Regions from separate parts of the Novosphingobium sp. TK71 genome, predicted to be linked through region 2. Evidence: riboswitches for the same ligand, from Rfam matches in the RefSeq annotation. Region 2 holds a riboswitch; each other region holds the start of a gene.

Region 1 (10,378 bases), on a different replicon from region 2:
TCTGGTAGCCCCCGCAGATCCCCAGGACCATGCCCCCGCGCCGGTGATGGGCAAGCACGTCGATGTCCCAGCCCTCGGCCCGCAGGAATGCCATGTCCGCCATCGTCGCCTTGGAGCCCGGAATCACGATGAGCGCCGCTTCGGCCGGAATCGGCGTGCCGGGCGGGATCATCGCCACGTCCACGCCGGACTCCTGCCGAAGCGGGTCGAGGTCATCGAAATTGGCGATACGCGGCAGGATCGGGCAGGCGACGAGCAGCTTGCCCCCAGCGCCGCCGAGCCCGCGTTCGAGCACTACGGCGTCCTCGCTCGGCAACCGGCCGACCGCGCCGGCCCAGGGCATGACTCCGTAGCCGCGCCAGCCGGAAAGACGCTCGATAGCGGCGTAACCATCTGCGAACAGCGCCGGATCGCCGCGAAACTTGTTGATGAGGAAGCCCCGGATCTGTGCGGCATCGTCAGGCTCGATCACCGCCCGCGTGCCCGCCACGGCCGCGATCACGCCGCCCCGGTCGATATCGCCGACCAGCACCACCGGCACCCCGGCCTCACGCGCGAAGCCCATGTTGGCGATGTCCCCGGCGCGCAGGTTGATCTCCGCCGGAGAGCCCGCGCCTTCCACCACCACGAGATCGCAGCGCGCCTCAAGCCGGCGATAGCTTGCCATGACTTCGGGCAGCAGGATCCGCCGCGCCTCCCGGAAATTGGCGCTGCCAAGCGTGCCGCGCACTGCGCCGTGAACGACCAGCTGCGAGGTCCGGTCCGCCTGCGGCTTCAGCAGGACCGGGTTCATGTCGACATGGAGCGGCGCCCGCGCGGCCAGGGCCTGAAGCGCCTGCGCCCGTCCGATCTCCCCGCCTTCCGGCGTGACGGCGGCATTGTTGGACATGTTCTGCGGCTTGAACGGCAGGACCCTGAGCCCGCGGTTAGCCAGCGCCCGGCACAGCCCCGCCACCATGACCGACTTGCCCACGTCCGAGCCGGTTCCCTGCAACATCAAGCCAGCCATGCCACTCCCAACGCGATAATTCCCAGCAAGGCGCAGGCCCTGCGATAAATGCCCAGCGCCCGGCGCAGATCGCGCGCGCCCGCTTCCCGGCCCTCCTCCCCGATCCAGGGCTTGGCCGCAAGCACACCGTCGTAGATGATCGGCCCGGCGAGCCGCACGCCCAGCACGCCCGCCATCGCCGCCTCCGGCCACCCGGCATTGGGCGAGGCATGGCGGCCGTGATCGCGCGCCATGACCCGCCACCCGCCGCCTCCGGCGAGGCAGATCAGCACCCCCGCAAGCCGCGCCGGAATCAGGTTCGCCGCATCGTCGATCCGGGCCGCCGCCCAGCCATAGGCACGCAGCGGCGGCTCGGGATGGCCGATCAGGCTGTCCGCCGTGTTGATCGCCTTGTAAGCCCAGCCCCCCGGCACACCGCCCAGCAGCAGCCAGAACAGCGGCGCGGCCACACCGTCGCAGAAACTCTCGGCAAGGCTCTCGATCGCGGCGCGAACCACGCCCGCCTCGTCGAGCCCTGCGGTATCACGGCCGACGATCATGCCGACCGCATGGCGGGCCTCGGCCAGATCCCCTGCCTCCAGCGCGGAGAGAACCGGGCGAACGTGATCGTCAAGACTGCGCGCTGCAAGTGCCGGCCATGCGAGGATAGCCAGCAGCAGCCAGGCCCAGTCGCCCGCCATGCCGCGCACGATCCAGACGACGAACGCGGTGCCCGCCCATACCATGCCGATCAGGCCGAGCATCGCCGCAAGCCCAGCGATCCGGCGCGCCATGTCGGACCAGTCCGCCCGGTTCAGCTTCCGCTCGCAGCCGGTGATGACCCTTGCGAAAAGGCCCACGGGATGGCCGATCAGGCCGTAGATCCACCCCGGCCAGCCCAGCCCGCCTTCCAGCACCATGGCCGCAAAGGCGACCGGCTCGATCACGCCAGCGCCTCGCCAAGCCGGTCAAGCGCGGCGGGATCGGCGGGCACGCCCAGCCGCACCCAGTCGGGATGTTCCGCGAAGGGCCGCACGAGAATGCGCGCACGGGCAAGCCGCTCGAACAGCGCCTTGCCCTCGCATCCCGTCACCAGCCGGAATAGCGGGCAGTCACCCTCGGGCGAAAGGCCGTGACGGCGCAGCACCGTATCGAGCGCCGCGGCGCGGACCGGAAGCTGGCGCCGCGTCTCGGCAATCCACGCACTGTCGCCATAGGCCGCCTCGCCCAGCGCCAGCGCGGCCGAATGCACCGGCCAGCTACCCAGCATCTGGCGCAGCAGCATCATGAGCGCGGGCGGGCCGAGCACGAAGCCGAGCCGCAATCCCGCAAGCCCGAAGAACTTCCCGAACGAGCGCAGCACGATCATCCTGAAGCCGGGTGCCACCGCGCCGGCTACGCTGGCCTCGGGCTGACAATCCGCGAAAGCCTCGTCCACGATCAGGAATCCGCCCGCCTCGTGGATGTGCCTCGCCCATTCGATGACCGCTTCGGGCGCGCGCAGCACGCCGTCAGGGTTGTTCGGATTGGCCATGACGAAGACTTCCTGCCCCCGTGGCACTTCGCCGAAGTGTGCCGGACGCGACGGGAAGAACGCCTCCTTGTGCGTACGATAGGCCGGAACCAGCGCCCGGCCCGGCAGCGCCAGCGCCTTTCCGAGCAGGCGCAGCGCGGTTTCGCTGCCCGGCACCGCACAGCACAGGCCGGGCTCCACGCCGAAATGGCGGGCGGCGGCAGCTTCGAGGCGGGCCAGCGCATCGGGATCGGGCAAGGCGGTCCAGTCTACCGGGGCCTGCGCGGGCCAGGGCGATGGATTGAGGCCCGTGGAAAGGTCCAGCCAGTCCTCCGGCGCGCCGCCGTAGAGCCTGGCGGCCTCGCTCACCCGGCCGCCGTGGAACATGAAGGCGCCGCTCATCGCACCACCACCAGTGCGAGGAGCAAGGCGGTTTCCACCACTTCGATCCCGGCCCCGTGCCCGTCCCCGGAAATGCCGCCGATCCGGCGTTTCAGCCACCAGCCCCACGCCGGAACCGCCAGGAACACCGCCAGCAGTGCGGGCGCGACCAGCAGCCCGGCGGCCAATGCCGCCACGCTCCAGCCGATGACATGCCCCCAGCCGACGGCGCTGCGAAACCGGCTGCCGAGCCCTTCGTGCAGCGGCGGCAGCGTGAGCGTCCACACCAGCGGTGCGATACGCGCAAGCGGCGGGACAAGCACCAGCGCCCACACCGCTCCGCCCACCTGCCCCGTCATCTGCCCCGCCATGTGCCCTGCCGCCAGCGCGTGAAGCAGGACCAGCTTGGTAAGCAGCTGGAGCACCACCGCGACCACCGCGAAGCTGCCGACATGAGGGTCCGCCATCACGGCGGAAATGCGCGCCCGGTCCTTGTGCGCTGCGCCCGCGCCGTCGGCAACGTCACCAAGGCCGTCGAGATGGAGCGCGCCGGTTATCGCGGCCCAGCCGGCCAGGCCGAACAGCGCCGCCAGCCAGGTGTCGCCGGTGTACATGCCCAGCCGCCACGCCGCCGCCACCGCCGCGCCGACCGCCAGCCCCGCCACCGGGAACCAGCGCATGGACCGCGCGAAATCACCGGCATCGGCCTGGACCGCCGGAAGCGGCAGCCGGGTCAGGAACTGGAGCGCGAGGACCAGCCCCCTCATGCCGGCTTGCCGCTGTCGAGCGTGATGATCTGCGCGGCGGGCAGGTTCTCCCCCGGCCAGATGCGCAGGCTGACGAGCGCGCCATAGGGCAGTTCGAATGCCCAGACCTGCCGATGGTCGAACCCGAAAAGCACCGAAAGAGCCGCCCGCATGGCGCCGCCATGCGTGAGGATCAGGCTGGCGCCGTCGATCCCGGTCAGCGCCTCGCCGACGCGGGCACAAAGCTGCGACCAGCGCTCGCCGCCGGGCGGGGCATGGGCTTCCGGATCGTCCCAGAACCGCGCCTGCACCGCCGGATCGAGCTGCTGGGGGGCAAGGCCGTCCCATTCACCGAAATCGATCTCGCGCCAGCGCGGATCGCGTTCGTGCGGCAGGCGGCGGCTGACCGCGATCTGCGCGGCAGGAATGCTGGACCGGCGCAAGTCCGAAGAGATCACCCGATCGAACGCCAGCCCGCCCGAACGCGTGACGCAGCGCGCCACGCCCGCCGGGGTCGGCGCATCGTCGCGGTGGCCGAGCAGCAGGCCCGGCTCCTGCGGCGCCCCATGCCGCATCAGGTGGACGAGGATCCCGCTCACGCCTGCGCCGTTTCCGCGTCCCTGCCCGCATTCTTGCCCGCAACCGCCGCTTCGGCGAACGTCGCCATGCCATTGTGCGCGGCGATCGCCGAACGCACGATCTGCGCCGCCACCGCCGCGCCCGAGCCTTCGCCCAACCTCATGCCCAGTTGAAGCAGCGGATCGAGGCCGAAACGATCGAGCAGGCGGGCATGGCCCGCTTCCGCCGAACAGTGCGCGGCAAGGCAGTGCGCCAGAAACGCGTCATTGTCGGCGAGCAGCGGCGCCATCGCCGCGCAAGTGATGAACCCGTCGAGCAGGACCGGCACCCGCAAGTGCCGCGCCGCCAGCACCGCGCCCGCCATGGCGGCGATCTCCCGTCCGCCGAGACGGCGCAGGGTCTCGAAGGCGGTGCCGCAATGCCGGCCGTGCAGCGAAAGCGTGGCCGCCACCGCCGCCGCCTTGCGCGCCAGCCCGTCATCGTCGAGCCCGGTGCCTCGCCCGATCCAGTCCGCCGCCTCGCCCCCGAAGACCTGCGCGGCGAGCGCGGCGGCAGGCGTGGTGTTGCCGATGCCCATCTCTCCCACGAACAGCAGTTCGGTATCCGCCGCTACCGCAGCCGCACCGGCGTTGAGCGCGGCCAGGCAATCCCCCTCGCTCATGGCGGGCAGGCAGGTGATGTCGCCGGTCGGTCGGTCGAGATCGAGCGGAACCACCGCAAGTTCGGCCCCGCAGGCCGCGGTCAGCGCATTGATCGCCGCGCCTCCGGCTCGGAAGTTGGCGACCATCTGCACCGTCACTTCGGGCGGATAGGCGCTCACCCCGCGTGCGGCGACGCCGTGGTTGCCTGCGAAGATCACGGCGCGGATCAGATCGGCGCGCGGACGTTCCCGGCCCTGCCAGCCGGCCATGAACACCGCGATCTCCTCCAGCCGGCCGAGCGAGCCCAGCGGCTTGGTCAGTTCCGACTGGCGCGCGCGGGCGGCCTCGGTAGCCGCCGCATCGGGCGCGGGAAGCCGGGCGAGTGACGCCGCGAAGGCGGCAGGATCGGCGAAACGGATCATGAGCAGATGAAACCTTCAGGCGGGGTGCGGGTGATGAAGTGGCCTTTCACGCCCTGCGGCCACTCCCGATAAGGCACCTGGCCTTCCTCGCTGGCGGCATGGCGCACGGCATATTCGAGGATCGCACGGGCAGCCTGCTCGTCCGGCGCGAAGTCACCCAGCACATAGCCGAGCTTGCCCGGCGCCCGGATCGCCACGGTGCAATGGCGCTGGCAGGCGAAGAGGCAGGGCATCTCGTGAACGGCAACGCCCTGCAGGTCGGGCTCCGCTGCCTGCACGTCGCGCATGGCCTCGGCCAGCAGCGCACCGCCGCGCTGGCCGTTTTCGTCATCGCGTGCCTCGGCGGAGTGGCGGCATGTGCTGCACACCAGCACGGCGGGACCGGGTTCGACGGGGCGCAGCATCAGAACCGGCTCCTCAGCCCGAGGTACAAGGTGCGGCCGAGCGTGCCGTAGCCGCTCACGGTCTCATAATTCTCGTTGCCCACGTTTTCGATACGTCCTTGAAGAATCAGGCCTTCCCTGGCCTGCCACTGCGCGCGCAGGTCCACCAGCCAGTAGTCGCCGAGCATGGCGGTGCCGGTGGCGGCGTTGTAGCTCTCGCCCGAATAGCGCGCGGCAACGCTGGCGCGCAGGCCCTGCGGCAGGTCCACGCCGGCCTCGGCATTGGCGAGGTGCCGGGGCACGCGCTGGAGCTGGCGGCCGTAAGTGCTGCTGCCCGCTGTGCGGTCCTCTGCCTCTATCAAGCTGTAGTTGCCCTGGGCGAAGAGGATGCCCCATCTGGCCGAAGCCGCCAGTTCCAGCCCGCGCGCGTGGCTCGCCTTGACGTTGGCGTAATAGCCGAAGCGCGATGTCGTGGTGCCGGGAACGTAGCACACGTCCGGCAGGGCGCCGCTGGTCGGGCAATAGGCGAAATCGATCAGGTTGTCGGTGTCCCGCTCGAACCAAGTCGCGGAAAGGCGCAGCACTTCGCCGAAACCCTGTTCCGCGCCCACTTCCCAGCCCCGGGCCTTCTCGGGCCTGAGATCCGCCGCGCCATAGAGGCTGAACAGCTGATAGAGCGAGGGCGCCTTGAAACCCTCGTCATAGCTGGCGCGCAGCACCGTGGCGCCGGCGTTGGGCGTATAGACCGCGCCCGCGCTGAACACCGTGCTGCCGCCGAAGCGCGACTGGTGATCGTAGCGCGCGCCCCCGTTGAGCGTCAGCCCGGCCAGCGGTGTCAGGCGCAGTTCGCCGTAGACGCTGTCCGTATCCGCCGTGGTGGGCGTGAGAACATAGGCCGCCGTGCTGTTGGAGGGCGAGGCGGTGGTCATCCGCTGCTCCTCGCGCTCGGCGCCGAACACGGCCTGCACCTTGTCCGAGAACGCGTAAGTGCCCTGGTACTCGAAGCGGCGCACCCGGCCATGGGCGTCGAAGGTGATGGGGCGGATCGTCCGCGCGGGGTCGTAGTTCTCGCGGTCGGTCTCGGTCTGGAGCAGGGCGACGCGGTTGGCCAGCCTGCCGCCCGCCAGTTCGAAATTGAGCCCGGCATAGCCCGACCATTCCCCGGTCCGGCCATAGGCCCGTGAATCGCCCGAGGTGCCGTCGAAATCGTTCTTCGAATCCGACCAGTAGCCGCGCAGGTCCAGCGAGACGCCCGGCGCGACGCGGAAGGTCATGGTGCCGCTTGCGGAACTGCGCCGGTAGCCATCGTCCTCGGTGCCGTTGGAGCGGGCCGAGATGCCGTCGGTGGTGAAGCGGGAGGCGGAAATCCGCCAGTCGATCGCCTCGGAGGTGCCTCCCACCCCGGCGCGGGCCGAAACGGTATCGTGGGTTCCGGCCTCCAGCGCGAAGCTGCCTTCCAGCGGCTCGGTGGGACGGCGGGTGCTGACATTGACGACCCCGCCGATGGCATCGCTGCCCCACAGGATAGACTGCGGCCCGCGCAATATCTCGATGCGGTCGATATCGTCGACGAACAGGTTGGCGAAACCGTATCCCCCTGCCGTCGAGGAGGCATCGGACAGGCGCATCCCGTCGATCACCATGACGCCCTGCCCGGCATCGGCGCCGCGAATGCGCAGCGAGGTGGTGGTGCCGTAGCCACCGTTGCGCGACAGGCTGATGCCTGGCGTGCGCAGCAGCGCGTCGGTCAGTGCAATGGGCTGGGCGGCAACGATCTGCGCCTCGTCCAGCACGGTGACGGTGTCGGCCACCCGGTCGGCCGCAACCGGCGTGCGCAGCGCGGTAACGACGATGCGCTCGCCGGAGGACGCGGCATCGGCCGCCTCGGCCAGCGCCGGGAGAGGGTGACAGGCCAGCGCAAGAGCAAGGGTGCTGGCGGCGGGTATTCGGCAGTTCACGGCATATCCTTCAAGCGAGCGTCGAACCCGGCCGGGTCGGCACTCGCGCGAAAGGCGGCAGTCGTTCGGCAGGCGACGACAGGCCCTTTCGCGCCGGGAGCCGGCACGGCAGTGGCTGTCGTTGCGCGAGGATAGCCCCGTTCGCCCGGCTCACCCTGTCCGGTCGAAGAACGACTGCGGCAGGCAGGTCTCCTGGCTCACGGGTCAATGCCGTTTCGGCCGCCTTCTCAGGGATTTGCACCCCCAATGGCGAAATGGCCGCACGGCTCTCCGCTTACAGTTGCAGGGGCAGCCCGGGTCTTGAACCCGCGTTCCCTTTTGATCCCCTCGCGGGGAACCTGTCGCAGCGGCGGCCCTATCGGGTGGCGGTCCGGCGTGCAAGAGCGCGCTGCTTGCGCAGCCTTGCGAAGTGCCATAGGTCCGGCCGCCGGAAGGGGGGAACCGAACCATCATGCACCACTGCCGAGCCTTTCCGTCCGGGCGATATCCGTGCCTCCGCGCGGTGGCTGCCCGATGACCGCCTGCCCCGCCCTGCTCGTCGCCGCGCCGTCCTCGGGACAGGGCAAGACGCTGGTGACTGCCGCCCTCGCCCGCCGCCATGTCCGTGCCGGGCGCCGGGTGCGGGTGTTCAAGTGCGGGCCGGACTTCCTCGACCCGATGGTCCACGAGATCGCCAGTGGCGCGCCCGTCCACCAGCTGGACCTGTTCATGTGCGGCGAAGACCAGTGCCGCGCGCTGCTGCACGAAGCAGCGCTGGAGGCCGACCTGATCCTTGTCGAAGGGGTGATGGGCCTGTTCGACGGCACCCCGTCCTCCGCCGACCTCGCCCGGCATTTCGGCCTGCCGGTGATGGCGGTGATGGATGGTTCCTCCATGGCGCAGACCTTCGGCGCGCTCGTCCACGGTCTGGCGACTTACCGCGACGATGTGACCCTCGCCGCCGTGCTCGCCAACCGCGTGGGCAGCGAACGCCATGCCGAACTGCTGGAACGCGGCCTGAAGGAAGGCGTGCAATGGCTCGGCGCGATGCGGCGCGACGAGGGTGCCGGCCTGCCCGAACGTCATCTCGGACTGGTGCAGGCCGGTGAAGTCCCCGATATCGAAGCGCGGATAGACCGCGCCGCCGATCTCCTGCCCGAAAGCGCCCTGTGGCTGCCGGAACCGGTGTCCTTTCCGGCCGCGCCCCGCTGCGCCGCTCCGCCGCCCTCGCTGGCGGGCCGGCGCATCGCCGTGGCCCGGGACGAGGCGTTCGGGTTCATCTACCCGGCCAACCTCGCCTTTCTCGAAAGCGCGGGCGCCCGGCTGTCATTCTTCTCGCCCCTGCGCGACACGGCGCTGCCGGAATGCGACGCGCTCTGGCTGCCCGGCGGCTATCCCGAACTTCACCTCTGCGCGCTCACCGCGAACCGGACGATGATCGGGGCCATACGGGAGCATTTCCTGGCCGAACGCCCGATCCTCGCCGAGTGCGGCGGCATGCTCTACGCCTGCGAACGGCTGGAGGACGCATCAGGCACGAGTGCGCCGATGCTGGGCCTGCTGCCTGCGCAGGCCAGGATGCAGCCCCGGCTTGCCGCACTGGGCATGCAGGAAGCCGAACTCGGCGGCCACGCAGTCCGCGGCCACACGTTCCATTACTCCAGGCTGGAAACCGGCCTTGAACCCGCAGCGCTCGCCCGCACGCCGGACGGGCGCAAGGGCGAGCGGATTTTCCGGCAGGGCTCGCTCACTGCGAGCTACATGCACTTCTATTTTCCGTCGGCGCCGGAACTGATCGCGGCACTTTTCGGCTAGGCAATCGCCGGCAGCTTCGCGAGGTGCTTGTCCAGCGTGATCGGATAATCGCGAATGCGGACGCCCGTCGCGTTGTAGACCGCGTTGGCCACTGCCGCCCCCACGCCGCAAAGCCCGAGTTCGCCCACGCCCTTGGCCTTCATCGGCGAGACCTTGTCGTCCGCCTCGTCCAGGAACACCACTTCCTGATGCGGGATGTCGGCGTGGACCGGCACTTCGTATCCGGCAAGGTCGTGGTTGACGAAGAAGCCGAAACGCTTGTCCACCGCCAGTTCCTCCATCAACGCGCCGCCCACGCCCATGGTCATCGCGCCGATCACCTGGCTGCGCGCGGTCTTGGGGTTGAGGATGCGCCCGGCCGCGCAGACCGCCAGCATCCGCCGCACGCGGACTTCGCCGGTATAGGAATCCACTGCCGCTTCCACGAAGTGCGCGCCGAAGGTCGATTGCTGGAACTTCTTGGCGAGATCGCCCCACTGCATCGTCTCTTCGGCAACGAGTTCGCCCGATTTCGCGGCATCGGCCAGCCGTGCCGAACGGTTGCCCGCGCGAATCTCGCCATCGGCGAATTCGGCCGCCTGCGGGTCCATGCCGAGTTGCTGCGCCGCCATCTCGCGCAGCTTCGCGCAGGCCGCGTAGACCCCCGAAGTCGCGCTGTTGGCGCCCCATTGCCCGCCCGAGCCCGCCGAGGCCGGGAACGAGGAATCGCCCAGCTTCACGCGCACTTTCTCCACCGGCAGGCCCATCATCTCCGCCGCGGTCTGGGCGATGATGGTGTAGGAGCCGGTGCCGATGTCGGTCATGTCGGTCTCCACCGTGACCATGCCGTCACCCGACAGGCGCACGCGCGCCGCCGAAGTCATGTTGATGTTGTTGCGGAACGCCGCCGCCACGCCGAGCCCGACGAGCCAGCGCCCGTCACGCACTTGCGCCGGTCTGGCGCTGCGCCGGTCCCAGCCGAAACGCCGCGCGC
Region 2 (10,378 bases):
CGAAAATTGCGGCGGAAACAGCCATGCTCATGCTCCTTGGCGGGATTGCGCGTCCCCGGAAAATCTGTGCCAAGGCGGAAGGTCTGGCTCTCGACGGGGAAGTTCCCGTTCGATTACAGTGGCGCGACCGCGCCGGAATTCCACCGGCTTCTTCAATCCTCGACGCCTTCCCTTAGGACCGGGTTACCGGCGGCGTCAACGACCTCGATGGAATTCAGGCCTTGGCGACGACCCTCCTGCTGATCTGCATCGCCGCCACGGCCCCGGCCCGTCACGGCGGCTTTGCAGGGCCTGAAGAATCGCTGGACGAGGGCGGGCTGCGCGATGCGGCGCGCACCGCGCTGAACGATCGCTTCCGCGATAGCACCTTCACCAGCCCCGCCCTCGCCGCTGCCGAGACCGCAGGGGCGATGGGGATTACCGGGCGGACGGAACCCGCGCTGGCCGATATCGATCATGGCCGCTGGTCCGGCCGCGCCTTTGCGCAAGTGCACGAGGACGAGCCCGGCGCGTTCTCGGCATGGATCGCAGACCCGCTCGGCGGCGCTCCGGGGGGAGAATCGATGGAAACCGCCCGGCAGCGGATCGGCCGCTGGATGGACGAGATCGCCCGTCACGACGGCCCGGCCTGCGGGATCACGCACCCGATGATCGTGCGCGCGGCGCTTTCCCATGCGCTCTGCCTGCCGCTTTCCACCACGCTCGCGATAGACATCGCGCCGCTTTCGCATACCGTGTTTTCGTTCAGCGGCAGGTGGCGGCTGCAATCGCTTGGCCTTGCCGGGGGGCTTGCGGGCAGCGGCCTGCCCGGCTAATCGCCGCAGGGCCCGTTTCGCCCTTCAGGACGCCGCGGGCAAAGATCGCGCCGGTGCCCCGCAAGGGGCTTAATACGGGAACCCGGTAGAGTTTTGCTCGAAAGAGTTTGCTCGATTCCGGGGCTGTCCCTGCAACTGTAAGCGGTGAGCGCGATGCACATTCGCGGCGGGACAATCGCTTCCCGACGCAGCCACTGGGCCGGACGCTAAATCCTGCGAGGCCTGGGAAGGCCGTGCATCACGCCCTGACCCGCGAGCCAGGAAACCTGCCTGCGTCGATGTCGCTCTTGCCCGGGTCCAGGGGATGGCCAAGGCACGGTAACTCTTCCGTCTGAGCGACGTGATGCATGCGGCCGGGGCCGCAGCGGCATATCGCGTCGGGCGCCCGTGCGCCGGTCCGACGCGGCACGCCGGAATCGTCGCAGGTCGCGGCGGAAAGCCCCGCCGCTTCAGGTCGCTGGCGCGCGGGAGACGATACATGAGCAAAGTTCCCACCACCGTCATCACCGGCTTCCTCGGCGCCGGCAAGACCACGCTGATCCGCCACCTGCTGCAAAACGCCAAGGGCCGCCGCCTTGCCCTCATCATCAACGAATTCGGCGATGTCGGCGTGGACGGCGAACTGGTGAAGGGCTGCAACGACGAAGCCTGCCCGGAAGACGATATCGTCGAACTGGCCAACGGCTGCATCTGCTGCACCGTCGCCGACGATTTCCTGCCGACCATGCAGAAGCTGCTGGACCGCGAGAACAAGCCCGATCACATCATCATCGAGACCAGCGGCCTTGCCCTGCCCAAGCCGCTGGTGAAGGCCTTCCAGTGGCCCGACATCCGCACCCGCGCCACCGTTGACGGCGTGGTTGCCCTGATCGACGCCGATGCCGTTGCAGCGGGCCGTTTCGCCACCGATGAGGCCGCGCTGGCGGCGGCCCGCGCGGCGGATCCGATGCTGGACCACGAAAGCCCGCTGGAAGAACTGTTCGAGGAACAGCTGGGCTGCGCCGACATGGTCGTGCTCAACAAGACCGACCTCGTCGATGCCGATGCCCTTGCCCATGTCGAAACGCTGGTGCTGGCCGAAACGCGCCCCGGCGTGAAGATCGTGCGCGCCGATCACGGCGCCGTCGACATCGCCGCGCTGCTGGGTATCACTGCCGCGGCCGAGGACGATCTCGATTCCCGCCCCTCGCACATCGACGGGCTGGACGAGGATCACGACCATGACGACTTCGACAGCTTCGTCGTCTCCGGCGGCGATGTGGCCGATCTCGACGCTCTTCTCGCCCGTTTGAACGGCCTGATCGCAGAGTACGACATTCTGCGCGTGAAAGGCATGGTCGCGGTCGGCGGCAAGCCGAGCCGCCTTGTCGTGCAGGCCGTCGGTCCGCGCATCCAGCACTTCTACGACCGCGCCTGGCTGCCGCAGGAACTGCGCCGCACCCAGCTTGTCGTCATCGGCCAGAAGGGGCTGGACCGCACCGCCATCGAAGCAGGGCTTGCCGGGGTTCTCGGCCCTGTGGCCACTACAGCAGACGCCTGATGCACCTGCTGTCCGCCACGCCGGGGACGATCTCCAACGGCGAGGAGGCGATCGACCTCGACCAGTCTCCCGGCGACATGGTGATCCTCACCGTGGCGGACAGCGAACTCGCCTGCCTCGCGGGCGCGGCGGCGCGTTTGCCGGAAGGTGGGCCGAGCGTTCGCCTCGCCAATCTGCTGCAACTGCGCCATCCCTACTCGATAGACCTCTATGTCGAGAAAGTGATCGCGAAGGCCCGATTCGTCTGCGTGATCCTGCTCGGCGGCAAGAGCTACTGGGGCTACGGGATCGACGAGATCGCCCGTGTCGCGCGGGAGAACGGCATTGCCTTCGCCGCCATCGCCGATGGGCGCGAGGCCGATCCCGCACTCGACCGCGCCTCCACCTTGCCCGCCGAGGTCCGCGAGCGGATGCGCGACTATCTCCGGCAGGGCGGCATGGCCAATGCCCTCTCGTTCCTGCGCACCGCCGCGCGGACCATCGGCCATGACGCAGGCGAACCGGACGATCCGGTGCCCGTGGCAGATGCCGGGCTCTACCTTGCAGGCACCGAGCGCGCCGGGCTTGCCGAAGTGCAGGCAGGCTGGACCGAAGGCCGCCCGCTCGCCCTGCTGGTGTTCTACCGCGCGCTGATGATCGCGGGCACGCTGGACGCCGTGGACGCGATGATCGTAGCGCTGCAGGAGCGCGGCTTCAACGTCGCCGCCGTTCACGTCCGCGCCTTGCGGGAACCTTTCGCGGTGGACTGGCTGGGCGGATTGCTGGGCGAGATCGCGCCCGATGTGATCGTCAATGCCACCAGCTTCGCCTCCTCCTCCGCAGGTGACGATCGCAAGCCGGGCATTCTCGAAAAGGCGGACTGCCCGATCCTGCAAGTCGCCTTTGCGGGTGTCCTGGAAAGCGAGTGGCAGAGCGCCGCACGCGGCCTTGGCCCGCGCGACCTTGCGATGAATGTGGCGCTGCCCGAAGTGGACGGCCGCATTTTCACCCGCGCCGTCGCCTTCAAGGCCGCCGAGCGCTTCGACGACGTGACCCAGTGCGGCATCGTCGTCCCGCGCGTCGCACCGGACCGGGTGGCCTTCGTCGCCGATCTCGCCGCCAACTGGGCGAGCCTGCGCCGCACCCCGTCCGCCGGGCGCCGTGTGGCGCTGGTGCTGGCGAACTACCCCAACCGCGATGGACGCATCGGCAATGGCGTGGGCCTCGATACCCCCGCCAGCACGGCCGCGATCATCGCTGCCCTGTCCGAGGCGGGCTATGATACAGGCGAAGCGCCAAAGGACGGCGCCGCGCTGATGCGCGTGATGACCGGCGGCGTGACCAACGATCTGACATCGCTGGAACGCGCGGGCGAAGTTTCGCTACCGCTTTCGGCCTACGAATCCGCCTTCGCAATGGTGCCCGAAAACGCGCGCAAGGCCATGGTCGAGCGCTGGGGCGCGCCATCCGCCGACCCCTTCGTGCGGGACGGCGCATTCCGCCTGCCGGTCCACCGTTTCGGCAATCTCGCCGTCGCCGTGCAGCCCGCGCGCGGCTATAACATCGATCCCAAGGCCAGCTATCACGATCCGGCCCTGCCGCCGCCGCACGCCTACCTCGCCTTCCACGTCTGGCTGGCGCAGGACTTCGGCGCGCAGGCGGTGGTTCATGTCGGCAAGCACGGCAATCTGGAATGGCTGCCCGGCAAGGCCATATCGCTCTCGCGCGAGTGCTTCCCGGAGATCTGCGCCGGGCCGCTGCCGCAGCTCTACCCCTTCATCGTCAACGACCCCGGCGAAGGCACGCAGGCCAAACGCCGGATCGGCGCGGTGGTGATCGACCACCTCACCCCGCCGCTGACCCGCGCCGAGACCTATGGCCCGCTCAAGCAGCTTGAGGCGCTGGTGGACGAATATTACCTCGCCGCCGGCATGGACCCGCGCCGTCTCGACCGCTTGCGACGGGACATTCTCGATCTGGCGCGCAGCCACGGTCTCGACCGCGATGCCGGGGCCAGCGGAGACGATGACGACGCGCTTTCAGCCATCGACAACTACTTGTGCGAACTGAAGGAATTGCAGATTCGCGACGGTCTGCATGTCTTCACGCAGTCGCCCGAAGGCCGCCTGCGGCGCGACCTGCTGGTCGCGCTCGCGCGCACCCCGCGCGGCTATGACCATGCCGGACAGGCCTCGCTCTTGCGCGCGATGGCTATCGACTTAGGCTTGGACTTCGATCCGCTCGATTGCCGCATGGGCGATCGCTGGGACGGCGCTCGGCCTGAAGCGCTGGCGGCGATTTCGGGCGAGCCTTGGCGCACGCATGGCGATACCGTCGAGCGGCTCGAACTGCTGGCAGCCGAAATGGTCGATACGCCCAGCGGCAACCTCGGCAGCGAAACCGCCGCCGTCCTTCACGCCATCCGCACCGACCTCGCCCCCCGCATTGACCTGTGCGGCCCACGCGAGGCCGAGGCCCTGCTGGCCGGTCTGAACGGCCGCTTCGTTCTGCCCGGCCCCTCCGGCGCGCCAACGCGCGGGCGGCCTGACGTATTGCCCACGGGGCGCAACTTCTATTCGGTCGACACCCGCGCCGTGCCCACCGCCGTTGCCTGGGAACTCGGCCGCAAGTCCGCCGATCTGCTGGTGGAAGACTACCTCCAGCGCGAGGGCGAATACCCCAAGGCCATGGCGCTTTCCGCATGGGGCACCGCCAACATGCGCACCGGCGGCGACGACATCGCGCAGGCCCTCGCGCTGATGGGCGTGCGCCCGCGCTGGGACTGGGCTTCAGGCCGCGTGGTCGGCTTCGAGGTGATGACCGTGGCCGAAATCGGCCGCCCGCGCGTGGACGTGACCTTGCGCGTCTCCGGCTTCTTCCGCGACGCCTTCCCCGAACAGATCGACCTGATCGACAGCGCCGCGCGCGCGGTTATGGCGCTCGACGAACCGCTGGGCGACAATCCCGCCGCCGAGCGCCACCGCGCCGAAACCGCGGGGCTCATCGAAAGCGGCGAGGCGGAAACGCAGGCCACCCGCCGTGCTGGTGTGCGCGTGTTCGGATCGAAACCGGGTGCCTACGGCGCCGGACTTCAGGCCATGATCGACGAGAAGATCTGGCACGAACGTAGCGATCTGGCCGATGTCTATCTCGACTGGGGCAGTTACGCCTATGGCGGCGGCGTGGAGGGTGATGCCGAGCGCCAGTTGTTCGCCAATCGCCTCGCCTCGGTCGATGCCGTGGTCCAGAACCAGGATAATCGCGAGCACGACCTGCTCGACAGCGACGATTACTACCAGTTCGAAGGCGGCATCGCCGCCGCTGTCGAGCATCTGAAAGGCCGCGCGCCGATCAGCTACCACAACGATCACAGCCGCCCGGAACGCCCGGTCGTCCGCACGCTGGAGGATGAAATCGGCCGCATCGTGCGCGGGCGCGTCACCAATCCCAAGTGGATCGCCGGCGTCATGCGCCACGGCTACAAGGGCGCGTTCGAGATCGCCGCCTCGGTCGACTACCTCTTCGCCTTTGCCGCCACGACCCACGCGGTGAAGGACCATCATTTCGACGCCGTCCACGCCGCCTTCATCGAGGACGAGGCGGTGCGTGATTTCATGGCGCAGGCCAATCCCGCCGCCTTGCGCGAAACCGCCGCACGCCTTGCCGAGGCGCTCGAGCGCGGCCTCTGGAAACCCCGATCGAACAGCGCGGGCCTGACGCTCGCGGCCCTCTCAGGAGCATGACCATGGTGCAACGCAGCGACGAACAGCACGCCGAGAAGATGAAGAAGAAGCAGGCCGCGCATGACAAGATCATGGCCGGAAAGACGGTCGAAAAGGGCCTGCTGATCGTCCACACCGGCAAGGGCAAGGGCAAGACGACCGCCGCGCTCGGCATGGTGGTGCGCGCCATCGGCCACGGCAAGAAAGTGGGCGTCGTCCAGTTCGTGAAAGGCGCGATGACCACCGGCGAGAAGGTCGTCTTCGATGCCTTCCCCGATCAGGTCGAATTCAAGCCGATGGGCGAAGGCTTCACCTGGAACACGCAGGACCGCGCCCGCGACATCGAACTCTCGCGCGAGGCGTGGGAGGAAGTGAAGCGGATGGTCGCCGATCCGGCCTATGACATGGTGCTGGCGGACGAACTCAATATCGTGCTGCGCTATGACTATTTGCCGCTGGACGAAGTGCTGGACGTGCTGACCGCGCGCGGCGAGATGAAGCATGTGCTCGTCACCGGCCGCAACGCCCCCGAAGCGCTGATGGAAGCCGCTGATCTCGTGACCGAGATGACGCTGGTGAAGCATCCGTTCCGTTCGGGCGTGAAGGCGCAGGCCGGCATCGAATTCTGAAGATGCCGCCGCGCTTCGGCTCCGAATTCCGGGAGCAGCTGGGCGAGCTGCTGGCATGGCGGCGTGATATCCGCCATTTCCGCAGGGACCCGCTGGGCGAAAGCGTGGTGGCCGAACTGCTGGCGGCGGCGCAGCTTGCCCCGTCGGTGGGCAACTCGCAGCCCTGGCGGTTCGTGCGCGTCCGCTCGGCGGACTTGCGCGAAACACTGGCGGAGCACGCCGATACCGAAAAGGCCGCCGCCGGATCGGGCCTGGCAGACCCCGCGCGGCGTGCCGCCTATGCCTCGCTCAAGCTCCACGGTCTGCGCGAGGCACCGGAGATCATTGCGGTATTCTGCGACGAAGGAGCCGCTGAGGGCGGCGGCCTCGGCGCGGCGACAATGCCGGAGACGCGGGCCTATTCGGTGGTGCTCGCCGTCCATACGCTTTGGCTGGCGGCACGGGCGAAAGGGCTGGGGCTGGGCTGGATCTCCATCGTCGAGCCCGATTTCGTCACCGCGCTCCTGGGCGTGCCGCCGCGCTGGCGTTTCATCGCATTGCTGTGCCTGGGCCACCCCGAGGAACCGGACATGGTCCCCGAACTCCAGCGGCGGGGCTGGCAGGCGCGGCTCGACTGGCGAGCGAACGTCAGCGAGCGTTGACCTGCCGCGCAAGGCTGCGCGCCGCCTTGACGTAGGCGGGACCGCCGCAGACCGTCCAGGCCTGCGGGATCGCGACGCGCGGAATGTCGCGCAGGATCGGATGATGGATCATCTCGGTGCCCTGATCCGAGACCTTCTGCGTGGCGCTGTCGATCACGATGTAGTCCGGACGCGCCATCGCCATTTCCTCCAGGCTCATCTGCGAAAGCGACGGTTTTCCTAGCTTTCCTGCCAGATTGACGAGGCCGACCCGCATCATCAGGTCGTCGATCAGCGTGCCGGTGCCGGTGAGATAGCCCCGGCGCTGGTAATAGGCCGCAACCTTGCCGCCGCGCGCGCGGGGAATTCCGGCGAGATCGGCGTTCATTCGCGCAATCAGTGCCTCTCCGCGCTGCGGATGTCCCACCGCCCGCGCCACGTCGCGTATAGAGGCGACGATCTCGCCATAGTCATGCGCCGACTTGAGATCGAGCGAGCGAAAATGGCGGTTCCGCAGCACCGCGATGGCCGGATTGCGTCTTGCCGGCATGCCCACCACGAGATCTGGATCCGCCGCCATGACCTCCTCCGCCGACCCTCCGAAAACGGGCAGCCCCTTCGCTTGAGACGCCACGGCGGACATTTCGGGATCGGAAGCATAGCGCGTAAGTCCGGCGATCTGGTCACGGTCAGCCAGAGCCACCAGCAACTGGTCGGCGCAAAGATTGAGCGATACGATGCGATGCGGAACCGCGCCCTTGTTTGCCGTAGCAGGAGGGGCATTCCCGGTCGCCGCGTCCGGAAGGAGCGCGAGCATGACCCCGGCAACGACGCCGAGATTCCGATGCCGGGCAAACTCCTTCATCGCACCACGCAATTTCATAGACTTGTTCGCCAATCCTGAGACGCTATCGAGATTCTTTCGGTGATGCTCTCCCACCCGAAATCCCCCAACGAAAGGCGACTATGGGATCACCGGCGCCATGGCAACGCCCTATTCCCTGCCGCATTTCCCGCCGTTCAGCAGGGCGCCCGGTACGACGGCAGAGTTAGCGCAAACGAATAGCCTATCGTCAGGCGGTGGGTTTCAAAATGCTGCATTGCACCTATATGGTCGGCACCGGTACGCCCGCACAGAAGATGGACGGCCTTGGATTTGGGGGGACGTCCTTGTCAGTACGCCAACCGGAAACATGCCCATGATCCAGCTTGCCAATCTCCCCGAGGCCCCATGCTGAGGCCCAGGCGGCGCGGTATCGCCTCCGTCAACGCGGAAGTGCGTGACGGCATCGTCCCGGCCGCCGGCTCCATCGCCAAGACCCGCGATCTCGGCCCAGCCGAATCCGGAGCGAACTACCGGCTCGTCGCGCTCATCATCGCGTCGGCACTGTTCATGGAATTCGTGGACGCCACGGTGCTCGCCACCGCCCTTCCCACCATGGCCCGCGATTTCAGCGTTCGCCCGCAAGAGATGAGCGTGGCGCTGACCTCTTACCTGCTAGCGCTTGCCGTATTCATTCCGGCTTCCGGCTCGCTGGCCGACCGCTTCGGATCGCGAACGGTGTTTCGTGCCGCGATCGTGCTGTTCGTGCTGGGCAGCCTTGCTTGCGGCCAGTCCCGATCGCTGGAGATGATGGTCGCCTCCCGCTTCGTGCAGGGGATCGGCGGCGCGATGATGATCCCGGTGGGGCGGCTCGTGCTGCTGCGCTCGGTCGCCAAGCAGGACATGGTCAATGCCATGTCCTGGCTGCTGGTGCCCGCGCTGATCGGGCCGATCGTGGGGCCGCCGCTCGGCGGGTTCATCGTGACCTATCTCGACTGGCGCTGGATCTTCTACATCAACCTGCCGATGGGCATGCTCGGGTTCTGGCTGACCAGCCGCTACATCGCCAATATCCGCGAGGACGAACCCGGCCGGTTCGACACCCTTGGCTTCGTCCTCAGCGGGATTTCGCTCGGCTGCCTGCTGTTCGGCTTCGAAATGGTGAGCCGTCCCGGCGAAGGCGCCATCGCGGCGGGACTGATCGCCGTCGGAGCCGTGGCCGGGTTCTTCTATATCCTCCACGCCCGCCGGCACGAAGGCTCGATCCTCGATCTCGCCCTGCTCAAGGACGATACTTTCCGGCTTTCGGTGATCGCCGGTTCGATCACCCGCATCACGCAGGGCGCCCAGCCCTTCCTGCTACCCCTGATGATGCAGGTCGGCTTCGGCTTTTCCGCCGCGCGCAGCGGCACGATCACGGTAGCGACGGCGATAGGTTCGCTGGCCATGAAGAGCTTCGCGCCCCGCCTGCTGCGCCGCTTCGGCTTTCGCCGCGCGCTGATCTGGAACGGCGTGATCGCCACCGCAGGCTATGCGATCTGCGGCCTGTTCCGCCCAAGCTGGCCGGTGTGGACGATGTTCTGCGTGCTGGCGCTGTCCGGCTTCTTCATGTCGTTCCAGTTCACCGCCTACAACACCATCGCCTATGACGGCGTGGACAAGCGCCACATGAGCAGCGCGACCGCGTTCTATTCGACCTTCCAGCAGCTCATGCTTTCGCTGGGCATCTGCGTCGCGGCGATCGCGCTGCACCTTGCCATGCTCGCCAGCGGGAACGAGACGCCCTCCCTTGGCGACTTTTCGGCGGCATTCTGGGTGGTGACCTCCATTTCGCTGACGGCAACGCTCTGGAACCTGCGCTTCGCGCCCGAGGCGGGCGGCGAGATCAGCGGACATGTCCAGTCCGAGCCGGACGGCGAAACGAAGCGCGAGCCCGCCTAGGCGGCGGAAAGCGCGGTATCCCCGCCGATCCGGCCGAGCATGGCCTCTATCTCTGCCGCCACCACCAGCGCGGCGGGTGAGCGGGAGCGCCCTCGCCGCAGGAGCATGCAGATTTCGCTGTCGATCGGCGCCAGATCGCTTACCGCCAGCCGGACAAGGCTGCCTTGCTCAAGCTCCCCCGCCACGAAGGCGGGCGAGGACAGCCAGACACAATCGGTCCTGAGCACCAAGTCGCGCAGGACGTGGAAGTTGTCGCAGACGAACGATCCCCCGCGCCCGCCGAAACCGCCGGAGGACAGCTCAACGGCG
Region 3 (10,378 bases), 600 kb from region 2:
CTTGTGATTTCTTGACTGATCAAAGGACGCAATTGGCCGACCATTGCTGGAGAATGGCTTGGTGTGGTTTGATGAATTGTTCTTCGGCGAACTTACCCTGCTCAATAGCAAGGCGGCTCCGCTCCTCCCGGTCATAGACAATCTGGGTGAGCGAATAGTCCTGATGCTTCAGGCTCGGCTGATAGACCTTACCCGCAGCAGAATTGGCGTTGTAAATCTCGGGCCGGTAGATCTTCTGGAACGTTTCCATTGTGCTGATGGTGCTGATAAGCTCAAGGTTGGTATAGTCGCCGAGCAAGTCGCCGACGAAGTAGAACGCCATCGGCGCGGCGCTATCTCGGGGCATGAAATAGCGAACCTTCAGGCCCATTTTGGCGAAGTACCGATCGGTCGAAGAGAACTCGTCTTGCTGGTATTCGGCGCCCAGGATGGGGTGCTCGTTCTCGGTGCGACGATAGGTCTTGCTGCTTGAGACGCTCAGGCAAATCACCGGCGGCTTTTTGAAGTGCCCCTTGTAGGCATCCGAACGCAGAAAGCTCTTGAAGATCTTGCCGTGCAAGTCGCCGAAGTCATCCGGAATGCCGAATGCCGATTTCCCCTTGTTGTGCTCTGGTAGCAGAACACTGAAATCGTAATCGCGCACGTATGAGGAGAAGTTATTCCCGACGACGCCCTCGCTGCGTTCGCCGGTTTTCTTATCGACAATGCTTGTTTTGAGGATTTCGATCATCGGGAATGCGTTACCGCTACCGGCGGCGTCGACCTTCATTTCAACGGAGATGATATCCAGGGCGACGGCATAACGATCGCCTTCTGGATTATCCCAATGCGCCAAGGCGTTGAAGCGATTGTCGATCATGGCCAGGGCTTTGCGCAGGTTTTCCTGACGGCTTTCCCCTCTGGCCAGATTGGCAAAGTTGGTGGTGACGCGCGTATTATCTGCAGGACGATAATCCTCGTCGAAGCAGATGCTCTTGATACTGAATAGGAAGTCTGGGTTGTTCATGGCTCTGTGTCCTGAATGGCGCGGCGGCCCGCTCGGATTGGGTCTGCAGTTTTCAGTTCGCGGCCAGTGCCAACGCGGCAAAGGACCGCATCTGGCGCCCGCTGCAGGCGCGCAAAATCTCCTTCGGGCCGGCGTGGTGGCCGGTCCGTCATGGTCATTCGCAATGGAAAATCTGATTGGCGCGCGCGCCGCGTCAGGCGGGGATCAGCCCCGCAGACACGGCGCGCCAACGCATTCGTCGGTGCGGGACGGAGCAGAACAGAATTGGAAACATCGACCGATCACCTGCATTTGCCGGGCGAAAGGTCCGAATGAAGAGCGCGCAGGAGGTGCACAGACCCGCATGGCGCCTATGCCACGAAGCCCGCTTCAAGCGCGATCCACCGGAGGAACCCCCGTCCGAGGAAAGTTATGGCGCCGAAGGCAGGTCTCCTGGCTCACGGGTCATCGCTTCAGTCCCGGCCTTCCCGGCTCTATTGCGAAGAGCCAGTGACACGAATTGGGACTTCCGCTCGCCGCTTACAGTTGCGGGGGCAGCGCCGGATTCCGTCCTTTCGAACACCACCGGCTTCCCGTCTTAGCCCCGCCGTCATGCCTGAAGCGGGGAACCTCGACATCGTTGGTTAGAGCACCAGAAGCGGCGAATGTCAAGACTGATATAAAGATATCTTTATATGATTTTCCGAATTTGAGCTCACGTCGCCGGAACCGCAAGGTTCGCAAAATTTGCAGATTTGCAGCGCCCAGTCCGCAAAACTTCGCCTTTTCAGCCATTTTCGCGGGCCGCGAACCATGCGGATAAGGGCGGCATGAACACCGTCTTCCGCAAACCCCTGCCCGGTACAAAGCTCGATTACTTCGACACCCGAGCCGCGATCGACGCCATTCACCCCGGCGCGTACGACACGCTGCCTTATGTCTCGCGCGTGCTTGCCGAACAGCTTGTAAGGCGCTGCGACACGGCACTGCTGAACGATGCGCTGATCCAGATCGTCGGACGCAAGCGGGATCTCGACTTCCCATGGTATCCCGCGCGTGTCGTCTGCCATGACATCCTCGGTCAGACCGCGCTTGTTGATCTTGCAGGCCTGCGCGATGCCATTGCCGATCAGGGCGGCGATCCGGCCAAGGTCAATCCTGTGGTGCCAACCCAGCTCATCGTCGATCACTCGCTCGCGGTCGAATTCGGCGGCTTCGACGCCCAGGCCTTCGACAAGAACCGCGCCATTGAGGATCGCCGCAACGAGGACCGCTTCCACTTCATCGAATGGACCAAGAGCGCCTTCGAGAACGTCGATGTGATCCCTGCCGGCAACGGCATCATGCACCAGATCAACCTTGAGAAGATGTCGCCGGTCATCCAGGTGCGGGGCGGCGTCGCTTTCCCTGACACGTGCGTCGGCACCGACAGCCACACCCCGCATGTCGATGCGCTCGGCGTGATTGCCATCGGCGTCGGCGGGCTGGAGGCAGAGACGGTCATGCTCGGCCGCGCCTCGATGATGCGGCTGCCGGACATTATCGGCGTGAAGCTTATCGGCCGCCGCAAGCCGGGCATCACCGCCACCGACATTGTCCTCGCGATCACCGAGTTCCTGCGCCAGAGCCGCGTCGTCGGCGCCTGGCTGGAGTTCTACGGGGAAGGCGCGGACAGCCTTTTGATCGGCGATCGCGCCACGATCTCCAACATGTGCCCGGAATACGGCGCAACGGCAGCGATGTTCCATATCGACAGCCAGACGATCGATTACCTGCTGCTGACCGGCCGTGACCCCGCGCATGTCCGTCTCGTCGAGGACTACGCGAAGCTCACCGGCCTGTGGGCCGACGATCTGCGCAATGCCGAGTACGAGCGGGTGCTGGAGTTCGACCTGTCGACCGTCGTCCGCAACATGGCCGGGCCCTCCAACCCACACCGCCGCTTGCCCACCTCGGCGCTGGAGGAGCGCGGCATCGCCGTCGATTTGGACAAGGCGATCGCGCAGGAACGCGAAGGCCTGCTGCCCGATGGCGCCGTGATCATCGCGGCGATTACCAGCTGCACCAATACCTCGAACCCGCGCAATGTCGTCGCCGCTGGCCTCGTTGCGAAGAAAGCCAATGCACTGGGCCTTGTCCGCAAGCCCTGGGTCAAAAGCTCCTTCGCGCCCGGATCCAAGGTCGCGCGGCTGTATCTGGAGAAAGCGGGCCTCCTTCCCGAGTTGGAAAAGCTCGGCTTCGGCATCGTCGCCTATGCCTGCACGACCTGCAACGGCATGTCGGGCGCGCTCGATCCCGAAATCCAGCAGGAGATCATCGAGCGCGATCTCTACGCCACTGCTGTCCTCTCCGGAAACCGTAACTTCGACGGACGCATCCACCCTTACGCCAAGCAGGCCTTCCTCGCCTCGCCGCCGCTGGTGGTCGCCTATGCGCTGGCCGGCACGATGCGCTTCGACATCGAGAACGACGTGCTGGGCACGGCTAACGGCAAGGATATTCGTCTCGCGGACCTCTGGCCCAGCGACGAGGAAATCGATGCCATCGTCTCCGCCTCGGTGAAGCCCGCACAGTTCCGCGAGGTCTACGACCCGATGTTCGCGCCGCAGGGACGAAGCGCAGCCAGCCCGCTCTACGACTGGCGCCCGCAATCCACCTACATCCGCCGTCCGCCCTATTGGGATACCGAAGGCGTCGGCGCGCTTGCCGCAGTCTCCCGCACGCTGAAGGACATGCGCCCACTGGCGGTCCTGCCGGACAATATCACCACCGACCACCTCTCGCCCTCCAACGCCATCCTCGCGAGTTCGGCGGCGGGCGAATACCTCACGAAAATGGGCGTGCCGGAAGAGGACTTCAATTCCTACGCCACGCATCGCGGCGACCACCTGACTGCCATGCGCGCAACATTCGCGAACCCGCAGCTCGTCAACGAGATGGTCGTCGTGGACGGTTCGGTAAAGAAAGGCTCGCTGACCCGGCTTGAGCCCGACGGAACCGTCATGCGCATGTGGGAAGCGATCGAGACTTACCTCGATCGCCGCCAGCCCCTGATCATCATCGCCGGCGCCGATTACGGCCAGGGATCCTCGCGCGACTGGGCAGCCAAGGGCGTGCGGCTTGCCGGTGTGGAAGCGATCGTTGCCGAAGGCTTCGAGCGCATCCACCGCACCAACCTCATCGGCATGGGCGTGCTCCCCCTCGAGTTCAAGCCGGGCACCACACGCCTGACACTGCGCCTCGACGGCACCGAAACCTACAGTGTCGAGGGCGAACGCAAGCCCGGCGGCGAGTTGATGCTGATCGTCCGACAATCGGACGGCGTGCTCAAGCGCGTGCCGGTCATCTGCCGCCTCGATACAGCGGAAGAAGTCTCGATCTACGAGGCGGGCGGCGTGTTGCAGCGCTTTGCAGCAGACTTCCTCGCCTCGGAAACGGAGGCCGCGTGATGAGCCAGATCGCCATCCCTGCCACCTACATGCGCGGCGGCACCAGCAAGGGCGTGTTCTTCCGCCTCGAAGACCTGCCCGAGAGCTGTCGCCAGCCCGGCAAGGCGCGCGACCGCCTGTTCCAACGCGTGATCGGTAGCCCTGATCCCTACGGCGCGCAGATCGACGGCATGGGCGGCGCGACCTCCAGCACCAGCAAGTGCGTGATCCTCTCGCCCAGTAGTCGCGAAGGGCATGATGTGGACTACCTCTACGGCCAGATCTCAATCGATGCCGACTTCGTCGACTGGTCGGGTAACTGCGGCAACCTTTCGACCGCCGCCGGGGCTTTCGCAATCCATGCCGGATACGTCGATGCCGTCGCCGATGACGGTGCCCCGTCCGGCACGCGCACGGTACGCATTTGGCAGGCCAATATCGGCAAGACCATCATCGCCCATGTCCCGGTCGCGCTTGGCAAAGTGCAGGAAACCGGTGACTTCGAACTCGACGGCGTGACTTTTCCCGCCGCCGAGATCGTGCTCGAATTCCTCGATCCCGCCGAAGATGATGCGGACGGTGGGGCGATGTTCCCGACCGGCAATCTTGTCGACGAACTCGACGTTCCGGACGCTCGTGTGGCGGGCGGCAAGCTCAAGGCCACGCTTATCAACGCTGGTATTCCGACGATCTTCGTCGACGCCGAGGACATCGGCTACACCGGCACCGAACTGCGCGACGCAATCAACGGCGATGCCGCAGCGCTATCCCGCTTCGAGGCACTACGCACCATTGGTGCCTTGAAGATGGGCTTGATCAAGACGCCCGAGGAAGCGGCGAAGCGTCAGCATACGCCCAAGATCGCCTTTGTCGCCTCGCCAGTCGATCACCGCACGTCGAGCGGAAAGGAAGTCCTCGCGGGCGAGATTGATGTGCTGGTCCGGGCCCTGTCGATGGGCAAGTTGCACCATGCGATGATGGGCACCGCCTCGGTCGCCATCGCTGCCGCTGCTGCCGTGCCCGGCACACTGGTCAACCTCGCTGCCGGCGGGGGCAAGCGCAATGCGATCACCTTCGGCCACCCCTCGGGCACCCTGCGCGTCGGTGCCGAGGCCCGCGAGGTCGATGGCCAGTGGACTGTCACACGCGCGATCATGAGCCGCAGCGCCCGCATCCTCATGCAAGGCGAGGTTCTCGTGCCCGCCTGCATCCTCGAAGAGACCCAAAGTTCCGAAAGGATCACGGCATGATCTCCAATCGCCCCGGGCGAAGCCTCGACTTGCTCGGCGCCATGGTCTCCGTTGCCACGGACCGTGCATCCGGAAGCCTTGGCGACACGATCCGCATCGCCAGGTGCGACGCCGTTCAGCTGAGGGAGGGCTTCTCGGTCCCCGACGTTGACCTCGAGACCTGGTCGGTCAGCGAGGACGAGCAAGCCATCGTTGTCTCCGTTTTCGCGACCGCGACCGATCGCGACGGCGGGCGCACCATCGCGGCCAGCGGCCGCTTCACCTTCACCACCCTCACCCAGAAGCGGGCCTGCGGCGCATGAACGCCCATTCGAACCCGCCCATTTCGACCCGAGAGGATCCTATGGCCCCGACGCCCACCAACGAAGTCGCTTTCAAGCCCAAGAAATCGGTGGCGCTCTCCGGCGTCGCCGCAGGCAACACCGCTCTTTGCACGGTCGGCAAGACCGGCAACGACCTGCATTACCGTGGCTACGACATCCTCGACATCGCCGAGTCCGCCGATTTCGAGGAGATCGCTCATCTCCTGGTCCACGGCGAACTGCCGACCGCGCCGCAGCTGGCGGCCTACAAGGCCAAGCTCAAGGGGCTTCGCGGACTGCCGCATTCGGTCAAGGCCGCGCTGGAAGCCATTCCTGCTGCCGCGCATCCGATGGACGTCATGCGCTCCGGCGTCTCGGCGCTGGGCTGCGTGCTTCCCGAAACGCACGACCACAACCTGCCCGACGCGCGCGACATCGCTGACAGGCTGATGGCCTCGCTCGGCTCGATCCTGCTCTACTGGTATCACTTCGCCCACCACGGCCGCCGGATCGAGGTCGAGACCGATGACGACAGCATCGGCGGCCACTTCCTGCACCTCCTCCACGGCAAGGCACCGTCGGAAAGCTGGGCGCGGGCGATGCACACCTCGCTGATCCTCTATGCCGAGCACGAGTTCAACGCCTCGACTTTCACCGCGCGCGTCATCGCAGGCACCGGTTCGGACATGTATTCGTCCATTGCCGGCGCCATCGGCGCGCTGCGCGGCCCGAAGCACGGCGGCGCCAACGAAGTCGCCTACGAGATCCAGAAGCGTTACGCCGGCGCCGACGAGGCTGAGGCGGACATTCGCCGCCGGGTCGAGGCCAAGGAAGTGGTGATCGGCTTCGGGCATCCGGTCTATACGATCTCCGATCCGCGCAACGTCGTCATCAAGCGTGTGGCGAAGTCGCTCGCCGACGAAGCGGGAGCGCAGCGCCAGTTCTCGGTCGCCGAACGCATCGAGAGCGTGATGTGGGACGCCAAGCGCATGTTCCCGAACCTCGATTGGTTCTCGGCCGTCTCCTACAATCTGATGGGCGTGCCGACGGCGATGTTCACGCCGCTTTTCGTCATCGCCCGCACCTCAGGCTGGGCCGCGCACGTCATCGAGCAGCGCCAGGACAACAAGATCATCCGCCCCTCGGCCAACTACACCGGCCCGGAAAACCTCACATTCGTGCCGCTTGCGCAGCGCAATGAGCCCCGCGCGGCCTAAGGAGTACCCATGCCCTATCTGATTGCAGACGAACTGCCCCGCGAAAGCGCCGGCAAACGCTTCCGCGAGGCCCTCGCCCGCCCCGGCATCTACAAACTTCCCGGCGCCCATAACGGACAGGCGGCGATCCAGGCGAAGCAGGCCGGCTTCGACGGCCTCTACCTCTCCGGCGCGGCCATGACCGCCTCGATGGGGCTGCCGGATCTCGGCATCATCACCGTGGATGAAGTGGCCTTCTTCATCCGCCAGATCGTGCGCTCCTCCGCCCTCCCGCTGCTGGTCGACGGCGATACCGGCTACGGCGAAGCGCTCAACGTCATGCACATGGTCCGCACGTTCGAGGAAGCCGGGGCCGGCGCGGTTCATCTGGAGGACCAGATTTTGCCGAAGAAGTGCGGTCATCTCAACGGCAAGAACCTGGTTCCCGGTCATGACATGGCCGCCAAGGTCGCGGCCGCGAAGAAGGCGAGCCGGGACATCGTCATCGTCGCCCGCACCGACGCGGCCGGCGTGGAAGGCTTCGACGCCGCCGTCGAGCGCGCAAAGCTCTACGTGGAAGCCGGCGCCGACGCGATCTTCCCCGAAGCCCTCGTCACGCGCGAGATGTTCACGAAGTTTGCCGAGGCCATGCCGGGCGTGCCGCTCCTCGCCAACATGACCGAGTTCGGCAAGACCCCGTTCTACACCGCCGACGAATTCGCGGCGATGGGCTACAAGATGGTGATCTGGCCGGTCTCGTCGCTGCGCGTCGCCAACAAGGCGCAGGCACGGCTCTACGCGGCCATCGCCAAGGACGGCGGAACCCATGCCATGGTCGACGCCATGCAAACCCGCGCCGAACTCTACGAGACGATCGGCCTCCACGACTATGAAGCGCTCGACGCCTCGATCGTGAAGACAATCGTTCCCGAAGCGTTACCGGCAAGCTGATCCTCCATCAGCTCTCCGGTCGCCCGCCCGGCGTTCTCGCAAACTGGCTGCGAGGATGCCGGGCGGTATCGCATTCCTCTTGATCTCGCCCGAATGATTTGCAACATCCGCATGAACGAAATAGCGATAAAACGCAGATTTGCGAAGTTTTGCGAACGGTTTAGGCGCAATCTGCAAATCTTGCGAACGACGGGCAAGAGCTGATGCGGAAGATGTTCATGGGCGTGCGGCTGCGGCGCCTTCGCGAAGAGCGCAAGCTCAAGCAGGTGGAGCTTGCCTCCGCGCTCGATATCTCGCCGAGCTACCTCAACCAGCTCGAACAGAACCAGCGGCCCCTCACCGTACCGGTCCTGCTGAAGCTGAACTCGGTTTTCGGGATCGATGTCCAGCTCTTCTCGGAGGACGAGGAAGCCCGCCTCGTCACGGACCTTCGCGAAGCGTTGACGGACAGTGCGGAGCCGATCTCGCTTGCCGAGATCAAGGAACTGGCCGCCAATATGCCTGCCGTGGGGCGGACCCTGGTCGCGCTCCACCGCCGCCAGCGCGAGATGAGCGAACGCAGCGAAGCCATGGCCGCACAGCTAGGCGATGACTGGATCACACCGGGCCCTGCGCGCATGCCGTTCGAGCAGGTGCGCGACTTCTTCTATGCCCGCCACAACCACGTCGAATTGCTGGATGAGGCAGCCGAACGCATCTACCGTGAAGCGGGCCTAAGCCCGCGCTCGGTCTATGCCGGCCTTATCGAACGTTTGCGCGGGCAGCACGGCATCCAGATCGTCTGGAGCGAGACCGAAAGCGCCCAGCGCCGCTACGATCATACGCATCGCACACTCCATCTCTCCGCTCATCTCAAGCAGGGTCAACAGGCCTTCCAGATGGCCACCCAACTCGCCTTTCTGGAACTGAAGGACGAAATCGACCGCCTTGCCGACGATGCAATCCTGGCCGGCGAGGAAGCCAGGCGGCTCGCGCGGATCGGGCTCGCCAACTACTTCGCGGGCGCCCTCATCCTGCCGTACGGCGCGTTTCTCGCAGCGGCGGAAGAAGAAGCCTACGACATCGAACGTCTGGGCCGGAGATTTGGCGTGGGCTTCGAGACGATCTGCCACCGCCTTTCGACCCTGCAGCGAGCGGATGCACGGGGCGTTCCGTTCTTTTTCGTGCGCGTCGATCGCGCCGGCAACATTTCCAAGCGGCAGTCGGCGACCGACTTTCACTTCTCCCGCGTGGGCGGTTCGTGCCCGCTTTGGAACGTCTACGAAGCGTTCACGCAGCCCGGCCGGGTTCTGACGCAGATCGCCCAGATGCCGGACGGGCGGACATACCTGTGGATCGCCCGCACGGTGGGTTCGGGCAATGCCGGCTATGGTGTTCCCGGCAAGACTTTCGCCGTCGGGCTTGGCTGCGATATCCGCCATGCCTCCCGTCTGATCTACGCGCGCGGCCTCGATCTCTCCGATCCAGCGGCCGCAACCCGGATCGGAGCCGGCTGTAAGGTCTGCGAACGGCCGGCGTGCCCGCAGCGGGCTTTCCCTCCGATCGGCAAGCCCATCGCGGTGGACGAGAACCGCAGGACTCTGGTTCCTTACTCGGCAGAGTGAGGACGTATCGGCTCCAACTCCTGCAAATCGGAATTGCGCCAGACGCTGATGCGGCTCGGCGCGGCCAGCAGCGCCTCGACGAATGCGACATCGTAGGTCGGGACGGAGACAAGCTGACCTCGCTTGATCAGGACATTGCCTGATTGGGTGAGGCGGCCGTCTTTCGTCCAGCGTAGCCGCTCGCTGCTGGAGATGGGCAATACATCCATCAGCAACCGAGGCGTCAAAGGACGCCGCGCAATGGTCGTCAACTCAAGGACGATACGGCTCCAGCCATAGTCCAGCCTCATGGCATCGACTTCTCGAAAGCGCAGTCGATCGGTCCCATCGATCCAGCTCGACCTGCCGCACCGGTTGGATATGGCCAAAACCGCTCGGCGTGCCTCGGCTTTGCGCAAGCTGAGCCCTAGCATTTTGTTGAACGGACCACCAAAATCGAGCTCGAGGCCGACCTCGCCGATATGCCGACCTATCGCGTGTCGCATCGCACAGGCTGCAGGGTCCTGCTCGATCCGCTGCAGCAACTTTTTCAATTCCGAGCCGCCTGGCTCGCGATCATTCAAACTGGCCAAAGCCCCGTTCATCGTCACCTCTTGCACGCCAATCCGCCGGGTGCCCGTGCAGAGCGTCCCGACACGACCTGCCACTCCACGCAAACGAAG

The links. A riboswitch is a leader RNA that binds a small molecule or an ion and turns the genes downstream of it on or off. The one in region 2 is predicted to bind cobalamin.
Region 1: another riboswitch for cobalamin. It lies ahead of ACXJ16_RS15630 (TonB-dependent receptor plug domain-containing protein); the one in region 2 lies ahead of cobW (cobalamin biosynthesis protein CobW).
Region 3: another riboswitch for cobalamin. It lies ahead of ACXJ16_RS22110 (DUF1852 domain-containing protein); the one in region 2 lies ahead of cobW (cobalamin biosynthesis protein CobW).

The regions. Positions count from the first base shown of each region.
Region 1 covers NZ_CM143962.1:3,299,002-3,309,379, reverse strand. Annotated here, with positions in the region: gene ACXJ16_RS15665 (cobyric acid synthase) at 1-1,009, opposite strand, end outside; gene cbiB (adenosylcobinamide-phosphate synthase CbiB) at 997-1,935, opposite strand; gene ACXJ16_RS15655 (threonine-phosphate decarboxylase) at 1,932-2,903, opposite strand; gene ACXJ16_RS15650 (adenosylcobinamide-GDP ribazoletransferase) at 2,900-3,649, opposite strand; gene ACXJ16_RS15645 (histidine phosphatase family protein) at 3,646-4,227, opposite strand; gene cobT (nicotinate-nucleotide--dimethylbenzimidazole phosphoribosyltransferase) at 4,224-5,270, opposite strand; gene ACXJ16_RS15635 (DUF1636 domain-containing protein) at 5,267-5,674, opposite strand; gene ACXJ16_RS15630 (TonB-dependent receptor plug domain-containing protein) at 5,674-7,611, opposite strand; cobalamin riboswitch at 7,777-7,968, opposite strand; gene ACXJ16_RS15625 (cobyrinic acid a,c-diamide synthase CobB) at 8,125-9,405, shown strand; gene paoC (aldehyde oxidoreductase molybdenum-binding subunit PaoC) at 9,402-10,378, opposite strand, start outside.
Region 2 covers NZ_JBSZKA010000001.1:781,629-792,006, reverse strand. Annotated here, with positions in the region: gene ACXJ16_RS19765 (CbtB domain-containing protein) at 1-7, opposite strand, end outside; gene ACXJ16_RS19760 (histidine phosphatase family protein) at 222-815, shown strand; cobalamin riboswitch at 851-1,103, shown strand; gene cobW (cobalamin biosynthesis protein CobW) at 1,294-2,355, shown strand; gene cobN (cobaltochelatase subunit CobN) at 2,355-6,077, shown strand; gene cobO (cob(I)yrinic acid a,c-diamide adenosyltransferase) at 6,080-6,685, shown strand; gene bluB (5,6-dimethylbenzimidazole synthase) at 6,688-7,326, shown strand; gene ACXJ16_RS19735 (ABC transporter substrate-binding protein) at 7,313-8,122, opposite strand; gene ACXJ16_RS19730 (DHA2 family efflux MFS transporter permease subunit) at 8,537-10,069, shown strand; gene ACXJ16_RS19725 (LysR family transcriptional regulator) at 10,066-10,378, opposite strand, start outside.
Region 3 covers NZ_JBSZKA010000001.1:1,381,606-1,391,983, forward strand. Annotated here, with positions in the region: gene ACXJ16_RS22110 (DUF1852 domain-containing protein) at 20-1,006, opposite strand; cobalamin riboswitch at 1,411-1,634, opposite strand; gene acnD (Fe/S-dependent 2-methylisocitrate dehydratase AcnD) at 1,816-4,434, shown strand; gene prpF (2-methylaconitate cis-trans isomerase PrpF) at 4,434-5,663, shown strand; gene ACXJ16_RS22125 (hypothetical protein) at 5,660-5,965, shown strand; gene prpC (bifunctional 2-methylcitrate synthase/citrate synthase) at 6,007-7,182, shown strand; gene prpB (methylisocitrate lyase) at 7,192-8,112, shown strand; gene ACXJ16_RS22140 (short-chain fatty acyl-CoA regulator family protein) at 8,316-9,716, shown strand; gene ACXJ16_RS22145 (hypothetical protein) at 9,701-10,300, opposite strand.